2 regions of the Arthrobacter sp. BE255 genome follow, and region 1 is predicted to be linked to the other one. Evidence: predicted binding sites of a transcription regulator. Region 1 holds the regulator's gene; the other holds the start of a gene.
What was found. Region 1 encodes LexA, which represses DNA repair genes until DNA is damaged. Its sites were predicted from a motif close to TCGAACANNTGTTCGA; they were not measured.

Region 1 (7,829 bases):
ATGAAGCCTGCGCGGGAAACGAAGCGGGCCAACCGCCGTCGTAATTCCGTGCCGTCCGTTGCCATCGCCGGGTACACCAACGCCGGGAAATCGTCGCTGCTGAACCGGCTGACCGACGCCGGCGTGCTGGTGGAGAACGCCCTGTTCGCCACCCTGGACCCCACCGTGCGCAAGGCAGAGACCGCGGATGGCCTGGGCTACACCCTGGCTGACACCGTGGGCTTCGTCCGTTCCCTTCCCACCCAGCTGGTGGAGGCCTTCCGCTCCACGCTGGAGGAAGTGGCGGACGCCGACCTCATCCTCCATGTGGTGGATGTTTCGCATCCGGATCCCGAAGGACAGATCGCCGCAGTCCGCAAGGTGTTCAGCGAAGTGGACGCCCGCAAGGTGCAGGAAATCATCGTCCTGAACAAGGTGGACGCCGCGGATCCGTTTGTGGTCGAACGCCTCAAACAGCGCGAGCCCCGCCACGTGGTGGTGTCGGCCCGGACCGGTGAGGGGATCGCCGAGCTGCTCCGCGAAATCAGCAGCTCCATCCCGCGGCCCAGCGTCAAGCTTGAGCTCCTCATCCCGTACAACCGCGGCGACGTGATCAGCAAGCTGCACAACACCGACGCCGAAATCCTGAGCCTTGACCATGGCGAGGACGGAACACGGGCCGTGGTGATGGTCCGGGAAGGCCTCGCGGCGGAACTGGAATCATTCGTCAGCAATGACTGAAACAGTGGCAAGTGAGTCCTCGGGTACGGCCGGCGAGCAGTTCGTCATTGAACTGCTCGACCGTGCCGTGGCCGGGATGGGCGGGCAAAGCCGCAGCGGACAGCACGAGATGGCCAGGCAGGTGGCCCGGGCCATCGAAACCGGCGACCACCTGCTGGTCCAGGCCGGCACCGGAACCGGAAAGTCGCTGGCTTACCTGATCCCGCTCATTGCGCATTCGCTCGTGAGCAACAAGCCCACCCTGGTTTCCACTGCCACCCTCGCCCTGCAGACGCAGATTGTGGGCCGGGACCTGCCGCGCCTGCTGAAAACCATCACCCCGGCCCTGGACCGCCCCGTGAAGGTGGCGCTGGTCAAAGGCCGCTCCAACTACGTGTGCCGGCACAAGCTTGAGGGCGGATTCCCCTCCGAGGAACCCGCCGAAGGGCAGCTGTTTTCCCTCGGCGAGGACACCAGCGTGCCGCACTTCGCCGCCGCGCTGGGGGGACCGTCCTCGCAGCTGGGCAAGGAAGTGGTGCGCCTGCGCGAATGGGCGCAAAAAACGGCCACTGGCGACCGCGATGAACTCCTTCCCGGCGTCACGGACCGGGCCTGGCGCCAGGTCTCCGTCACCTCGATGGAATGCCTGGGGGCACAGAAGTGCCCGATGGCGGCCGAATGCTTCAGCGAGCTGGCCCGCCAGGACGCCGCCGACGCCGACGTTGTGGTCACCAACCATGCCATGCTCGCCGTCAGTGCCTTCGAGGGCCTGGCCGTCCTGCCTGAATACGACGTTGTGGTGGTGGATGAGGCCCACGAACTCCAGGACCGGGTGACCGGGGCCGTATCCGGGCAGCTGTCCGTCGCCATGGTCCATGCCGCGGCGTCCGGCGCGCGGAAGCACACAGCCATCACGGTCGACGCCCTCAACGCCGCCGCTGCCAACCTGGAACTCGCCCTCGCCGGGGTGCCCAACGGGCTGCTTCCCAACGGACTCAACGACGAACAGCTGGACTGCATGGACCAACTGCGGGACGCCTGCCGGGCTGCCCTTTCCGACTCCAAGGGAGACAGCAGCCAAACCGCGGACGGCGGGCGCCAGCTCGCCCGCTCCCGCCTGATGCTCATCCTCGAACTCTGCGAACGGCTCATCGCGGCCCGTGAAAACCGGGAGGTGGTGTGGTTCTCCCGCGCCAGCACCTTCGATCCTCAGCAGGGCTACGCGCAGCCCGACGACGCCTCACCGGCGCTGATAAACATCGCGCCCCTCAGTGTCGCGGGAAGGCTGCGGGAGGGCCTGTTCGAAGGCCACACCGTGGTACTCACCTCGGCCACGCTGGCCATCGGCTCGGCGTTTGAACCGGCCGCCGGCGGACTGGGCCTCGTGGGCCAGGGCGCCCCGAGCTGGACCGGCATCGATGTCGGTTCCCCCTTTGACTACCCGAAGCAGGGGATCCTGTACGTTGCCGGACACCTGCCCAAGCCAGGCCGCGGAGTGTCGCCGGAAGCGCTGGAGGAACTCGAGGCGCTGATCAGGGCCTCCGGCGGCGGTGCACTGTGCCTGTTCTCCTCGCGCCGCGCCGCGGAAGAGGCAGCCGAGGCCCTGCGGCCCCGGCTGGGACTGAGCATCCTCTGCCAGGGCGACTCGACGATGACCGCGCTCGTCAAGCAGTTCGCCGACGAGCCTGACACCTGCCTCTTCGGCACCATGTCGCTGTGGCAGGGTGTGGACGTTCCTGGCGGCTCGTGCCGCCTGGTGGTGATTGACCGCATCCCGTTCCCGCGGCCGGACGACCCCCTGATGACCGCCCGCTCCAGGGCCGTGGCCCAGGCCGGCGGGAACGGCTTTATGTCGGTCTCCGCCACCCACGCCGCCATCCGGCTGGCACAGGGCGCCGGCCGGCTGATCCGGTCCACGGGCGACAAGGGCGTGGTGGCGGTGCTTGATTCGCGGCTGGCCACGGAGCGCTACGCCGGCTTCCTGCGGGGCGCGCTGCCGCCCTTCTGGCCCACCACGGACCGGAAGATCGCGTTCGCTGCCCTTGAGCGGCTGGCCAAGGAGCACACCTGAGTTAACTGCAGGGAGTTAAATGCAAAAGATCAGCTGGGACCGCCCCTCGCGGCGGGCCCGGCTGATCTATTTTTGCGGTAACTGACGGGCCTAGAGCGAGCGCAGGACCGAAACAACCTTGCCCATGATGGTGGCGTGGTCGCCAAGGATGGGTTCGTATTGGGTGTTCTGCGGCAGGAGCCACGTGTGGCCGTCCCGCTGGCGGAACGTCTTGACGGTCGCTTCGTCGTCCAGGAGAGCCGCAACGATGTCACCGTTGACGGCGTCAGCCTGGCGCCGCACCACCACCCAGTCGCCATCGCAGATTGCCGCGTCCACCATGGAGTCTCCGGCCACTTTGAGCATAAAGAGCTCGCCCTGCCCCACCAGCTGGCGCGGCAGGGGCATAACGTCCTCCACGACCTGGTCCGCGAGGATGGGCCCGCCGGCCGCGATCCGGCCCACCAGCGGGACCATGGCAGTGTCCATGGCGGTGGGCAACTCAGTCACTTTGCCCCCGCTGATGCCGCGCAGGGCAGCCGGCGCGGCTGAACCTGCGGCTTTGGATGTCCCGCCGTCCAGCGTCAGCGGCATCAGGACCTCCATGGCCCGTGGCCGCTTGGGATCCCGGCGAAGGTAGCCCAGCTTTTCCAGCTGCGAGAGCTGGTGGGTCACGCTGGACAGGCTGGCCAGGCCCACGGTGTCACCGATTTCACGCATGGACGGGGGATACCCGTTGTCATTGACCGAGCGCTGGATGGTTTCCAGGATCTTCTTTTGCCGGGCAGTCAGCCCTTTGGGAGTCCTTTGGGGCTGCTGACCCCGCTGGGTCGCCCTGCCGCCCGCGGCTGCTGCTGCCATGTTTGCCAATGCCTTTCCGTTGCCCCGGAGCCTTCCGGCCGCGGGTGCCGGGAGTCTCCGGCATTGATTGTCAGACCCTGCTGATCAACTACAGAGGTGGTTGATCTTTGGTTCAAACGTAGGCCAGCCACAACCCTTTTTCAAACATTTGTTCTAGCGAGTCTCGACAATGTTCGTTGATAAGTGCTAAAACAGAAGAAGCAAAGTTCGAACATGTGTTCTATTCGCTTCCCGCGGTATTCGAATATTCGAAACGGCAGGGCCAGCCCGCCGAGGCAGGCAGGCGGGCGGAAAGAACACTCCGGGCAGCACAGCATGGTCCAGGAGGGCTCATTTCATGTCAGCTTTTTCAGCATCGCAGGACTCCCGTCCGCAGTTCGTCTCGGTCCAGCACCTCACAGCAGTGCCCGATGTGCTGGTCCGCAAGGAACCGCTGCCGCCCCTTCGCCTGACGCGGCGCGGCCGGGTGGTCCTGATCGGCATTCCCCTGGTCCTGCTCGCGGCGATGCTCTTCCTGCTTGCGGGATTCCTGAACGCACCTGCCAAGGCCGCCGACTCCGCTGCGGACCTCTCGCTCACGCCGACGGTCTCAGTAACTGTGCAGCCCGGTCAGTCGCTCTGGGGGATCGCCGCCGCGGTGTCCCCGGAGCGGGATCCCCGGGATGTGATAGCGGACATCGTCCAGCTCAACAACCTCACGGCCGGAACGGTGCTGCCCGGCCAGCAACTGTTTGTACCTGCAAAGTAGCCCTGCAGGTTGTCAATGGCAGCCGGGAACCGTCACATTTTCGGGGTCCGCGCTTCGGCACTAAACTGTTCAGGTGAATGACCAGCTAGAGCGTCTGAACCGCCTTCCCCTCCGGACCAACCTTCGTGGCCTGTCCCCGTACGGGGCTCCGCAGCTCGATGTTCCCATCCTGCTGAACGTCAACGAAAACACCCATGGTGTTCCTGCGGACGTCCGGGCGGCTATCAGCGCGGCAGTCACCGAGGCCGCGGCGGGTCTGAACCGGTACCCGGACCGGGAGTTCTCAGAGCTTCGCGACGCGTTGGCGGAGTTCCTCGGCCACGGACTGGACGCGTCGAACATCTGGGCAGCCAACGGTTCCAACGAAGTGCTGCAGCAGATCCTCCAGGCCTTCGGCGGGCCGGGCCGGACGGCTCTTGGCTTCCCTCCCACGTACTCCATGTACCCGCTGCTGGCCAGCGGTACGGACACTGAATACATTGCTGGACAGCGTGAGGCAGACTACGGACTGAGCGCCGAATCGGCAGGCCGCCAGGTCAAGGAGCTCCAGCCCAACGTTGTCTTCCTCAGCTCACCCAACAACCCCACCGGAACAGGACTGGGCCTGGATGTGGTGGAAGCCGTGTACGCCGCCGGCGAAGCCAGCCAGACCATCGTGATCGTGGACGAGGCCTATCACGAGTTTGCCCACGACGGCACACCCAGCGCCCTGACGCTCCTGCCGGGCCGGGAACGCCTCATTGTCACCCGGACCATGAGCAAGGCGTTTGCCCTGGCCGGGGCCCGGCTGGGCTACATGGCCGCCGCTCCCGAAGTCACGGACGCCCTGCGGCTGGTCCGGCTCCCGTACCACCTCTCCGCCGTCACCCAGGCCACCGCCCTGGCCGCCCTGCAGCACCGCGAGGCGCTGATGGCGGACGTCGAGGACATCAAGGTCCAGCGCGACCGGATCGTTTCCGAACTGACCCGCCTGGGCCTCTCGCCCGCCGCGTCGGACTCCAACTTCGTCTTCTTCGGCGGACTGGACCGGTCCCACGACGTCTGGCAGCAACTGCTGGACGCCGGCGTGCTGATCAGGGACGTCGGCATCCCGGGCCACCTGCGGGTCACCGCCGGCACTGAGACTGAAACCACAGCCTTCCTCACTGCCCTGGAAGCCATCCTGGCCGGCCAGGCAAAGCTGCCCGCCTAAACTTGACCATAGCCGCGCCGCGCGCGCGGGACTTCCTCCTTCTCCGCAAAGGACATATGACCATGAGTTCCACCGGATCCAGCACTGCCGCGACCCGCACCGCACGCATGGAGCGTGCCACCAGCGAATCGTCAGTGCTTGTGGAGATCAACCTCGACGGAACCGGTGTCTCAAACATCGACACGTCCGTCCCGTTCTATGACCACATGCTCACGGCGCTGTGCAAGCACTCGCTCATTGACATGACGGTGAAGGCCACCGGTGACACCCACATCGACGTCCACCACACCGTGGAGGACGTTGCCATCACTTTCGGGGAAGTCCTGCGGACGGCCCTCGGCAACAAAGCCGGGATCCGCCGCTTCGGCGAAGCGACGGTTCCGCTGGACGAGGCACTGGCCCACGCGGTGGTGGATGTCTCAGGCCGGCCCTACCTGGTCCACGGCGGCGAGCCCGCCGGACAGGAATACCACCTGATCGGAGGCCACTTCACCGGGTCGCTGACGCGGCACGTCTTTGAGGCGATCACGCTGCACGCAGGCATCTGCCTGCACATGAACGTCATCGCCGGCCGGGATCCGCACCACATCGTGGAGGCACAGTTCAAGGCATTCGCCCGCGCACTGCGCGCAGCCGTGGAGCCGGACCCGCGCGTTGAAGGAATTCCGTCCACCAAGGGTGCCCTGTGAGTGGCCAGATCCTGCGCGACGGCGCTGTGATCGACCCGGCGGCCCTGAAGAAGCCGGAATCGCCGGAGGGCAAGCCCACGGTCACCGTCCTCGACTACGGGTCCGGGAACGTCCGCTCCGCAGTGCGTGCGCTGGAGCGGGCAGGCGCCGAGGTCATCCTCAGTTCCAGGCCCGAGGACGTCCTGAACGCCGACGGCCTGGTCGTGCCGGGCGTGGGAGCATTCGAAACGGTGATGCGCGAACTCAAGGCCGTGGACGGCATCCGCCTCATCGGCCGGCGGGTCGCCGGCGGACGCCCCGTGCTGGGCATCTGCGTGGGGCTGCAGGTCCTGTTTGAGGCCGGTGTGGAACACGGCACCGAGGCTGAAGGCATGGGGGAGTGGCCCGGAAAGGTGGAGCTCCTCCCGGCCGAGGTAGTGCCGCACATGGGCTGGAACACGGTTAAGGTCCCGGAGGGGTCCAAGCTGTTCGAGGGCGTCGAGGGCGAGCGTTTCTACTTTGTGCACTCCTACGGCGTCCAGGAATGGAATTTCGACGTTGTGCAGCCGAGGATGGCTCCGCCCTTGGTCACGTGGTCCGAGCACGGTGCGCCGTTCATCGCCGCCGTGGAGAACGGCCCGCTCTGCGCCACCCAGTTCCACCCGGAAAAATCCGGCGACGCCGGAGCCCGGCTCCTCCGCAACTGGGTGGATGCCCTGCGGAAGCCGGCGGCCGCGGACGGCAACGCGTAGATGTGGTCAATAGTCCTGATGGGGCTCGCCGGCCTTCTGGTCGGCGGCGCCCTGTCCTTCCGGCAGCAGCAACGGCCGCTCTGGACCCAATTAGGCTTCTACGTCCTGGCCGGCATGTCGCTGCTGGCTGCCTCCCTCCTGACGTTTTCCGGAAGCTAGCCTGCACCGGCGCTCCCGCCCCCACCAGCCGCACAACTACCTGAGGATTTTGAGATGACTACCGCAAACGATCTGCCGGTCCTTGAACTGCTGCCCGCCGTCGACGTCGTGAACGGCCAGGCCGTCCGGCTGGTCCAGGGCGAAGCCGGCAGCGAAACCAGCTACGGTACACCGCTGGAGGCTGCCCTTAACTGGCAGCAGCAGGGCGCCGAATGGGTGCACCTGGTGGACCTCGACGCCGCGTTCGGCCGCGGTTCCAACTCGGAACTGCTCCGCGAAGTCGTGGGCCGCCTGGACATCAAGGTGGAGCTCTCTGGCGGACTCCGGGACGATGAGTCCCTTGAAGCCGCACTGGACCTCGGCGTGGCACGCGTGAACCTGGGCACCGCTGCCTTGGAGAACCCCGAGTGGACAGCACGCGCAATCGACCGCTTTGGCGACAAGATCGCCGTCGGACTCGACGTCCGTGGAACCACGCTGGCAGGCCGGGGCTGGACCAAGGAGGGCGGCGACCTCTGGGAGGTACTCGGCCGGCTCGAAGAGGCCGGCTGCGCCCGGTATGTTGTCACCGACGTCACCAAGGACGGAACCCTGCAGGGGCCCAACGTTGAACTGCTGCGCCAGATGGTGGAGAAGACCGGAAAGCCCGTCGTGGCCTCCGGCGGCATCTCCAGCCTCGATGACCTCAAGGTGCTCCGCT
Region 2 (7,829 bases), on a different contig from region 1:
TTGGGGTACATGCCGGGATCGTGCTCCCATAGCCCGGCCAGGAACGCCTCGGGGTGGTGCGCCTTCAGCCACGCCGACTGGTAGGTGGGCACGGCAAAGGCGGCGCCGTGGGCCTTGCAGAAACCAAAGCTGCCAAAGGCCTTCAGGGTTCCCCACACCTTGTCCACTACGTCAGGTGAATAGCCTTTGGCCCTGGCTTCCTTCCGGAAGAATTCCTCAACCTTCGGTTCGAGCAGCTCGTTTCCCAGGGCCCGCCGGAATTCGTCCGCGCGGGCAAGCCCGCAGCCCGTCATGACGTTGAAGGTTTTCAGAATCTGTTCGTGGAAGACGGTGACCCCGTGGGTTTCCTGCAGCACGGGTTTCAGGTCCGGGTGGGGATACACCTCCGGCGCGAAGCCGTGCCGGTGCTCCAGGAACGGCCGCACCATGTCTGACTTCATCGGCCCCGGCCGGAACAGCGAGATGTCGATGATGAGGTCATTGAATTCCCGCGGTGCCATTTTGCCGATCAGCTCCCGCTGGCCCGGCGACTCAATCTGAAAGCAGCCCAAAGTGTGCGTGCTTCGGATCAGCTCATAGGTTGGTTCGTCGTCCAGCGGAACGGCGTTGAGGTTGATGTGGCCGTTGTCGGCGATGTAGTCCGGGCCGGCGCCGTTCTCACCCTGGGGGTGCGCCCCTGCAGCCACAACTTCGGCTTTGGAAGGGTGGAGCCGGATGACTTCGCGGACAGCGAAGGCCATGGCGCTCTGCATCCTGACACCCAGGACATCGAGCTTAAGCATCCCCATGGGATCCATGTCGTGTTTGTCGAACTGGCTCATGGGCAATCCCAGGCCGCTGGGCTGGACGGGGGTGCGGTCCAGCAGTGTGGCATCGCCCAGGATCACCCCGCAGGGATGCATGGAAATATGCCGGGGAAGCCGGTCCAGCCGTTCCGTGAGGTCCACCAGAAGGTCAAGCTGCTGGTTTTCGGCAAAGTCGCGCTGTTCCACCCGGCCGGCGAACTCGCGCAGTTCGGGTTTCTCCACCAGCGCCTCCCGGAATTTGCGGGCCGAAAAGCGCCAGAGCTGCTTGGCGATCTCGCCGACGTCGCCGTCGTCCATGCCCAGGGCCATGCCTGCGTCCCTGACGGCGCCACGCGCCCGGTACCCGTTCTGCATGCTCATCAGCGTGACGCGTTCGGAACCGAAGCGGTCAAAGATCCGCCGGTAGACGTTGTGCCGTTCTGCGCTTTCAACATCGATGTCAATGTCCGGCAGGGTGGCCCGGTCCCGGGACAGGAACCGTTCGAAGATCAGGTCATGCTGCAGGGGGTTTACCTGACTGACGTCGATGAGGTAGTTGACCAGGCTGGACGCCCCTGACCCGCGGGCGGCAGCGCGGACCCCCATGTCCAGGATCATCCGGGACACTTCGGCGACGGTCAGGAAGTAGGAGGAGAACCCAAGGTTCATGATGATCCCCAGCTCGTGCTCCAGCCGCGAGCGCATTTCCTTTTCGGCGGCGCCGGTGATGCCAGGAAACCTCCTGCCGATCCCGGCCTCGCACCGCTGGACCAGCTCCACATGCGGGTCCTGGCTGATACCAATGACGGAAGCCTCGGGGACCACGGGCTGCTTCCATCCCATATCGGTGACGGGGTCGATCCGGCAGAGGTCCGCGAGCGCCTCGGTCTGGGCCATGAGCTGCTTGAGGTCAGCCGCCCCGTATCCTGCAGTACCGATGATTTCCCTGCCCAGCTGGAGCATCTGTGCCGACGATTTCAGCCAGGCCTGGCCGTTGGGCTGGAGCAGGGGTTCGGCGGCGAGTTCGGGCAATGACTTCAGCGTGCGGGCCGAATCCAGGACGTCCGCCGTGGCTGCTCCGTCCTCGGCGCAGTACCGGACAGCGTTGGTGAGCACGGCAGGGACCTGGTGTTCCTCCGCCAGCTTGAGCATCCGCACAGCGTGGGCGGTGCTCAGCGGGGAACCTGGTGAGCTGAGCTGGGAAACCACTTCGGCCACCATGGTCCCCTGCGGCATGGCATCCAGCCAGCGTTTGAAGAGGGTGCGGGGGCGCAGGTACCGCCGCCCGCCCATTGCCCGTCCGACGTCGGAATCCGGTCCGATCAGGACCATCAGGACCGGCTTCAGGGTTTGCGGATCAAGTGTCCGGGAGGCGAGTTCGGCGCGGGTGACTGCCACCGGCACAGCTCCCCCGGCTTTGCCGGAGGTCCTGGCATGGGCATCGGACACCAGCCTGCAGAGGGCCCGGTAGCCTGCGCCGTTGTTCTGGCCGCGGGCGAGGACCACTACGCGTCCAGCGAGCTGCGTGCGGTGGTCGCCGTCGTCGTCGAACACTGCAAGGTCAACCCCCACGATGGGGTCAATACCTGCGGCCATGCAGGCTTTGAGGTGCTTGACCGTGCCGTACAGGCCGTCCCGGTCAGTACAGGCGAGCGCGGTGGCACCGTCAGCGGCGGCAACCTGGGCTAGTTCGTCCGGCCAGGACACCCCATAGTGGGCACTGAAGGCAGTGGAAGCGTGGAGATGCGTAAAAGTCATGCTGTTCTGGGTTGGAGTGCGTCATGGATCCGGAGCAGCCGCCAGCGGCCGCTTCCGAGGTGCCGGCTCAGATCAAGGGTGAGGGGTTCATCCGGAAGGGGGCCGACCTCCGGGCTGCCAGGGCCGCCTGAACCAAGACGCTGCGGGTCTGCCTGCACCTGGACCCGCCAGATTTCGTGGTCAACCAGCCCGGGCCCGCTGCCCAGCGGTGCGCGGCTTTCCTCGGCCCACCACTGCCTGCGTTCAAACCACCGCACTGGTTCAGCGCACACGGTGTACTGCCGCCCGGCCCATTGGAGGGCCACCGGCTGGCCGGCAGCGCTGCAGGCCACGTCAACGGATTCGCTGAACATGCCCATGGGCGCCTCCCGGAACTGAACTGGAACTGTGGCCCAGGAAGGTCCATCCCGGGGTTTCAAACACGCTCATTCGAATACATGTTCGAATAAATCCAGTCTACGCCGGAGCCAACACAAAACCTAGACAGGGGTGGACGGAAGGGACGGCAGGTAGCAGGATTGTGGCATGAGCACCAATGACGCACTCCTTAAGCACGTAAGCATCAAGGCCCAGGACACAACGCTCGTGGCAACCTTTGATATCGACGGCAACATCCCGGGAGCGGGTGCGTACGTAGTGGGGCTCGTGGCGGCCAGCCCTGACTACTCATCACAAAGACGGTTGGGCATTGAATTCATGAACGGGGAGGCGATCGCCTTCTACTCGTTCAGCCACGAACAGGGCACCGAGGAAAACTTCGACCTCAGCGGAGTGACGCACTCCGGCAACTCCATTACCGGAAACTTCCCTTTGGCCGCCATTCACGGGCTCGGCAAGGGTCACATCATGTCGGCGTTCAGCGAGGCTGACGGCCGGGAATTCCAGTCCGGCATCACCGTCGACGAAGCACTGTAACCAGGCACACCAAAACAGGCGCCCTGCAGCCGGATAAATGTCCGGCTGCAGGGCGCCTTGGTATGGATGTCGAACAGCCTCAGCTGTTTTCTTTGTGGACCTTCAGCTCGAGTTCGATAAAGCCCGAGATCATGGCCCGGTACGTGGATTCCACGATGTCCGGATCGATGTCCTTCTTCTCCGCAGCGGAGCGGACGTGCTCAATGACCCGCTCCACCCGGCCTGGGGCCCGGACTTCGGCGTCGTCACCCTTCAGGGTTCCGGCGATCCGGATCAGCCGCTCACGCCGGGCAATGAGGGTGACGATCTGGTCGTCCACCTCGTCGACTGCAATCCGCACGGCGGCGAGCTGTTCCTTGTCGGCCAGCGCGTCCCTGTCGTTTCCTTGAATTGTCGCCATCATCTGACAGTATCGAAGCATGCAGCCCAGAGTCGACTTCATCTCACTAGGTGTACGCAGCGTAGCGGCCTCCCGCCGCTTCTACGCAGAGGGCCTCGGCTGGCCCGTCCACAAGGAATTCCCCGACGACGTGGTGTTCATCCAGGTCAACCACGGGCTGATCCTCTCCCTGTGGAACGCGGGCCAGATGCAGGCCGAAGCCGGGGTTGATGCGCCGGGACAGGTCCCCTGCATCACTCTCAGCCACAACGTGCCCAGCCCCGCGGACGTGGACCGGGTCATGGCCGAAGCCGCCGCCGCCGGGGCAAAAATAGTTGCCGAGCCGGTCACCCAGCCGTGGGGCGGATATACCGGCTATTTCGCGGACCCGGACGGCTTCCGCTGGGAGATCGCCTACAACCCCACGTGGGCAGTGGACGACGCCGGCAAGGTCACCGTTTAGGGGTCAGGCACCTCCGCCGCCGCCCGGGTCAGCGGATGGAACGCCTCAGAACAGCGCCTCCACCGGGCGGATGAGCTCGGGGGAATTGTTGCGCACGTTTCCCACCTCCCGGCCCACGGAATCCACGTGCCAGTCAGCAGCAACATCCTTCACGTGGGCGCGGACCAGGTCCACCAGGAAGGCGGCATCGTCGATCTGCGGGTCAATCCAGGACTCCATGGTCGCCCGGTCCATGGGCAGCGGGACCCGGTTGTGCAGGGCGGTGAGCTTGCCGAAGACAGTTGACTCCGATCCAGGCGGCGGCGTGTCGGCCGTCAGGATGGACGTGGAGAGCAGCCACCGCCCGGGCTCGCCCTCTGCCTTGGACGGGTCCTTCCACCATTCGTACAGGCCGGCGAAAACCAGGCCGCTGCCCTCGCCGGGGTGGACGTAGTAGGGCTGCTTCGCCTTCCCTGTCCCCTGTTTCCACTCGTAGTAGCCGTCCGCCGGCACGGCACAGCGGCGTGACTGGATGGCCTTGCGGAAGGCGGGCTTCTCCAGGACCGTTTCGCTCCGGGCGTTGATCATTTTGGATCCGATGCCGGGATCCTTGGCCCAGGACGGCACAAGGCCCCAGCGGGCAACGTGCAGCTGCCGGACGGCGGAGTCGTCAATCAGCCGTTCCAGGACGATGGGCACATCATCGGTGGGTGCAACATTCCACGACGGCGGCAGCTCCACGTCCTCCTCAAGCTGGGCATCGAATTCTGCCAGCAGGTCCCCCACGGCACGTGCCATCACATAGCGTCCACACATGGCACCAGCATGCCATTGCTGTTACGCACTGTCATCCGGGGCCACCGGCTCCGGGGAATAGCGGGCCGCGGGTTACCGTTGATGGGAACGAACCCCCTCACTGATTTAGGAGAGCTCCGTGGACTTTACCCCCGAGAACGGCACCATCACCATGTTTTCCACCACCTGGTGCGGCTACTGCAACCGGCTGAAGAAGCAGTTGGACGCGCAGGGCATCGGCTACACGGAAATCAACATCGAGGAAGTCGATGGCACGGCCGAACTCGTGGAGCAGCTCAACGGCGGCAACCGCACAGTACCCACCGTGCTTTTCCCGGATGGCACTGCAGCCACCAACCCCTCCGCAGCCGAGGTCAAGAGCCGACTGGCCGCCTAACACCCGGACCGGGCGACCGAACACCATGTGATAACGACCGAACACCATGTGATAAACAGAACGGGACCAACATTCGCTGTTGGTCCCGTTTTGTCTATCTGCAGTGAGGGAGCCTTCCGTGGTCCATAAAGTCAAAGGTGTTGTAGCCCGTTCCAAGGGCGCCCCCGTCACGCTGGAGACCATCCTGGTCCCGGATCCGGGGCCGGGCGAGGCCCTGGTGGACATCCTGACCAGCGGCGTCTGCCACACCGACCTGCACTACAAGCTCGGCGGCATCAGCGACGACTTCCCGTTCCTCCTGGGCCACGAGGCCACCGGAGTGGTCAGCGCCGTCGGCCCGGACGTTACGGATGTGGCACCCGGAGACCGGGTGGTGCTGAACTGGCGTGCGGTCTGCGGCAACTGCCGTGCATGCAACCGCGGCGAGGCGCAGTACTGCTTCAACACGCACAACGCCACCCAGAAAATGACCCTGGAAGACGGCACCGAGCTCTCCGCCGCCCTGGGCATCGGCGCCTTCACCGAAAAGACCCTCGTTGCCGCCGGCCAATGCACCAAGGTGGATCCCGACGCCGATGCTGCCGCCATCGGCCTGCTCGGCTGCGGCGTGATGGCCGGACTGGGCGCGGCCATCAACACCGGCGGCGTCAAGCGCGGTGACTCGGTGGCCGTGATTGGCTGCGGCGGCGTGGGCGTGGCGGCCATCGCCGGAGCGGCGCTCGCCGGCGCCACTACGGTCATCGCCGTCGACATCGACGCAAAAAAGCTGGAGCGCGCCAAAGAGCTCGGCGCCACCCACACCGTCGACTCCTCGGAAACTGATCCCGTGGAGAGAATCCGCGAGCTCACCGGCGGCTTCGGCGCTGACGTGGTGATTGACGCCGTCGGCCGCCCGGAAACGTACAAGCAGGCGTTCTACGCCCGCGACCTCGCCGGCACCGTCGTCCTGGTGGGCGTGCCCACCCCGGACATGACGCTGGAACTGCCCCTGCTGGACGTCTTCGGCCGCGGCGGCTCCCTGAAGTCCTCCTGGTACGGCGACTGCCTGCCCTCCCGCGACTTCCCCATGCTCATCAGCCTCTACAAGCAGGGCAAACTGGACCTGGACGCCTTCGTCACCGAGCGGATCAGCATCGACCAGGTGGAGGAAGCGTTCGACAAAATGCACGCCGGTTCGGTCCTGCGTTCGGTGGTGGAGCTGTGAGCCTGAGGATCGACCGCCTGGTGACGTCGGGGACGTTTTCCCTCGACGGCGGAACCTGGGATGTGGACAACAACGTCTGGATTGTGGGCAATGACGAGGAATGCATCGTCATCGATCCCGCCCACGACGCGAAAGCAGTTGCCGCAGCAGTGGGCGGACGGACGCTGAAGGCCATCCTGCTCACCCACGGCCATGACGACCACATCGGGTCCGTCGGTGACTTCTGGGACCTGGTGCAGGCACCCATCCACCTCCACCAGGGTGACTGGATGCTCTGGCGGAGCGTCTACCCGGAAGTGGATCCCGACGTCGACATCAGCCACGGCGACGTGTTCGAGGTGGGTGGGGCGAAACTGAAGGCCCTCCATACGCCGGGGCACTCGCCGGGATCAGTGTCGTTCTACCTGGCGGACGGGCCCGACGGCGAAGGCACCGTCTTCACCGGCGACACACTGTTCCAGGGCGGTCCCGGCGCCACGGGCAGGTCATACAGCGATTTCCCCACGATCATCGATTCCATCCGGTCGTGGCTGCTGCCGCTGCCCCCGGAAACGGTGGTGCGGACCGGCCATGGCGACTCCACCACCATCGGTGCCGAGGCTCCGCACCTTGACGAGTGGATCGTCCGGGGCCACTGACCGCCGTCCAAGCCTCGCGGGCTACGCCTTCCCGCTGTCCAGCCCGGTATAGCTGCTGAACTCGGCAAACCGGAGGGAAGCGTAGCCCGCATAGGTGGACAGCAGGGCGTCCTCGACCGCCTGGACGTCGAGCCCGGGAACCAGGTCGTTGGCAGCGCCGGCGGTCCCAGGGTCCCACTCAAGCCCCAGCGCGGCGTAGCTGTCCGTCAGCACGCCGCGGATCGGGGCGGAATCCTCCACCACAATCACGGAGCTGAAGAGCCAGCCGCCGGACACCACACGCTGCGCCGTGCCCACGAGCTTGACCTGGCGGGCCGGATCGGCCGGGTCGGTGCCGTGCACACTGAACTCGCCGGGGCAGTACTCCCCCGGAATTTCTCCTACGGCCGCCTCCACGCCTGCGGCCCGCAGGGCCTGCGCCAGCAGTTCGCCGAAAAAACCGAACCGGGTCTTGGATCCTGCGATGGCGTCGGCATGCGGCTCGATGTGGTCCACCACGAGCGTGCCCTGGTGGTA

Region 2: a site for LexA is predicted at 2,973-2,988, ahead of J2X42_RS07125 (DUF6504 family protein). Genes of this name have one in related genera too.

What each region holds. Positions count from the first base shown of each region.
Region 1 is NZ_JAVDWK010000008.1:41,682-49,510, reverse strand. It holds gene hflX (GTPase HflX) at 1-720, shown strand, start outside; gene J2X42_RS14375 (ATP-dependent DNA helicase) at 713-2,770, shown strand; gene lexA (transcriptional repressor LexA) at 2,861-3,610, opposite strand; gene J2X42_RS14365 (LysM peptidoglycan-binding domain-containing protein) at 3,948-4,358, shown strand; gene J2X42_RS14360 (histidinol-phosphate transaminase) at 4,432-5,550, shown strand; gene hisB (imidazoleglycerol-phosphate dehydratase HisB) at 5,613-6,239, shown strand; gene hisH (imidazole glycerol phosphate synthase subunit HisH) at 6,236-6,970, shown strand; gene J2X42_RS14345 (hypothetical protein) at 6,971-7,129, shown strand; gene priA (bifunctional 1-(5-phosphoribosyl)-5-((5-phosphoribosylamino)methylideneamino)imidazole-4-carboxamide isomerase/phosphoribosylanthranilate isomerase PriA) at 7,184-7,829, shown strand, end outside.
Region 2 is NZ_JAVDWK010000003.1:157,894-165,722, reverse strand. It holds gene J2X42_RS07130 (DNA polymerase III subunit alpha) at 1-2,543, opposite strand, end outside; gene J2X42_RS07125 (DUF6504 family protein) at 2,540-2,902, opposite strand; gene J2X42_RS07120 (hypothetical protein) at 3,069-3,458, shown strand; gene J2X42_RS07115 (chorismate mutase) at 3,538-3,861, opposite strand; gene J2X42_RS07110 (VOC family protein) at 3,878-4,300, shown strand; gene J2X42_RS07105 (SOS response-associated peptidase) at 4,346-5,095, opposite strand; gene J2X42_RS07100 (mycoredoxin) at 5,214-5,471, shown strand; gene J2X42_RS07095 (S-(hydroxymethyl)mycothiol dehydrogenase) at 5,590-6,675, shown strand; gene J2X42_RS07090 (MBL fold metallo-hydrolase) at 6,672-7,313, shown strand; gene J2X42_RS07085 (lipoyl protein ligase domain-containing protein) at 7,335-7,829, opposite strand, start outside.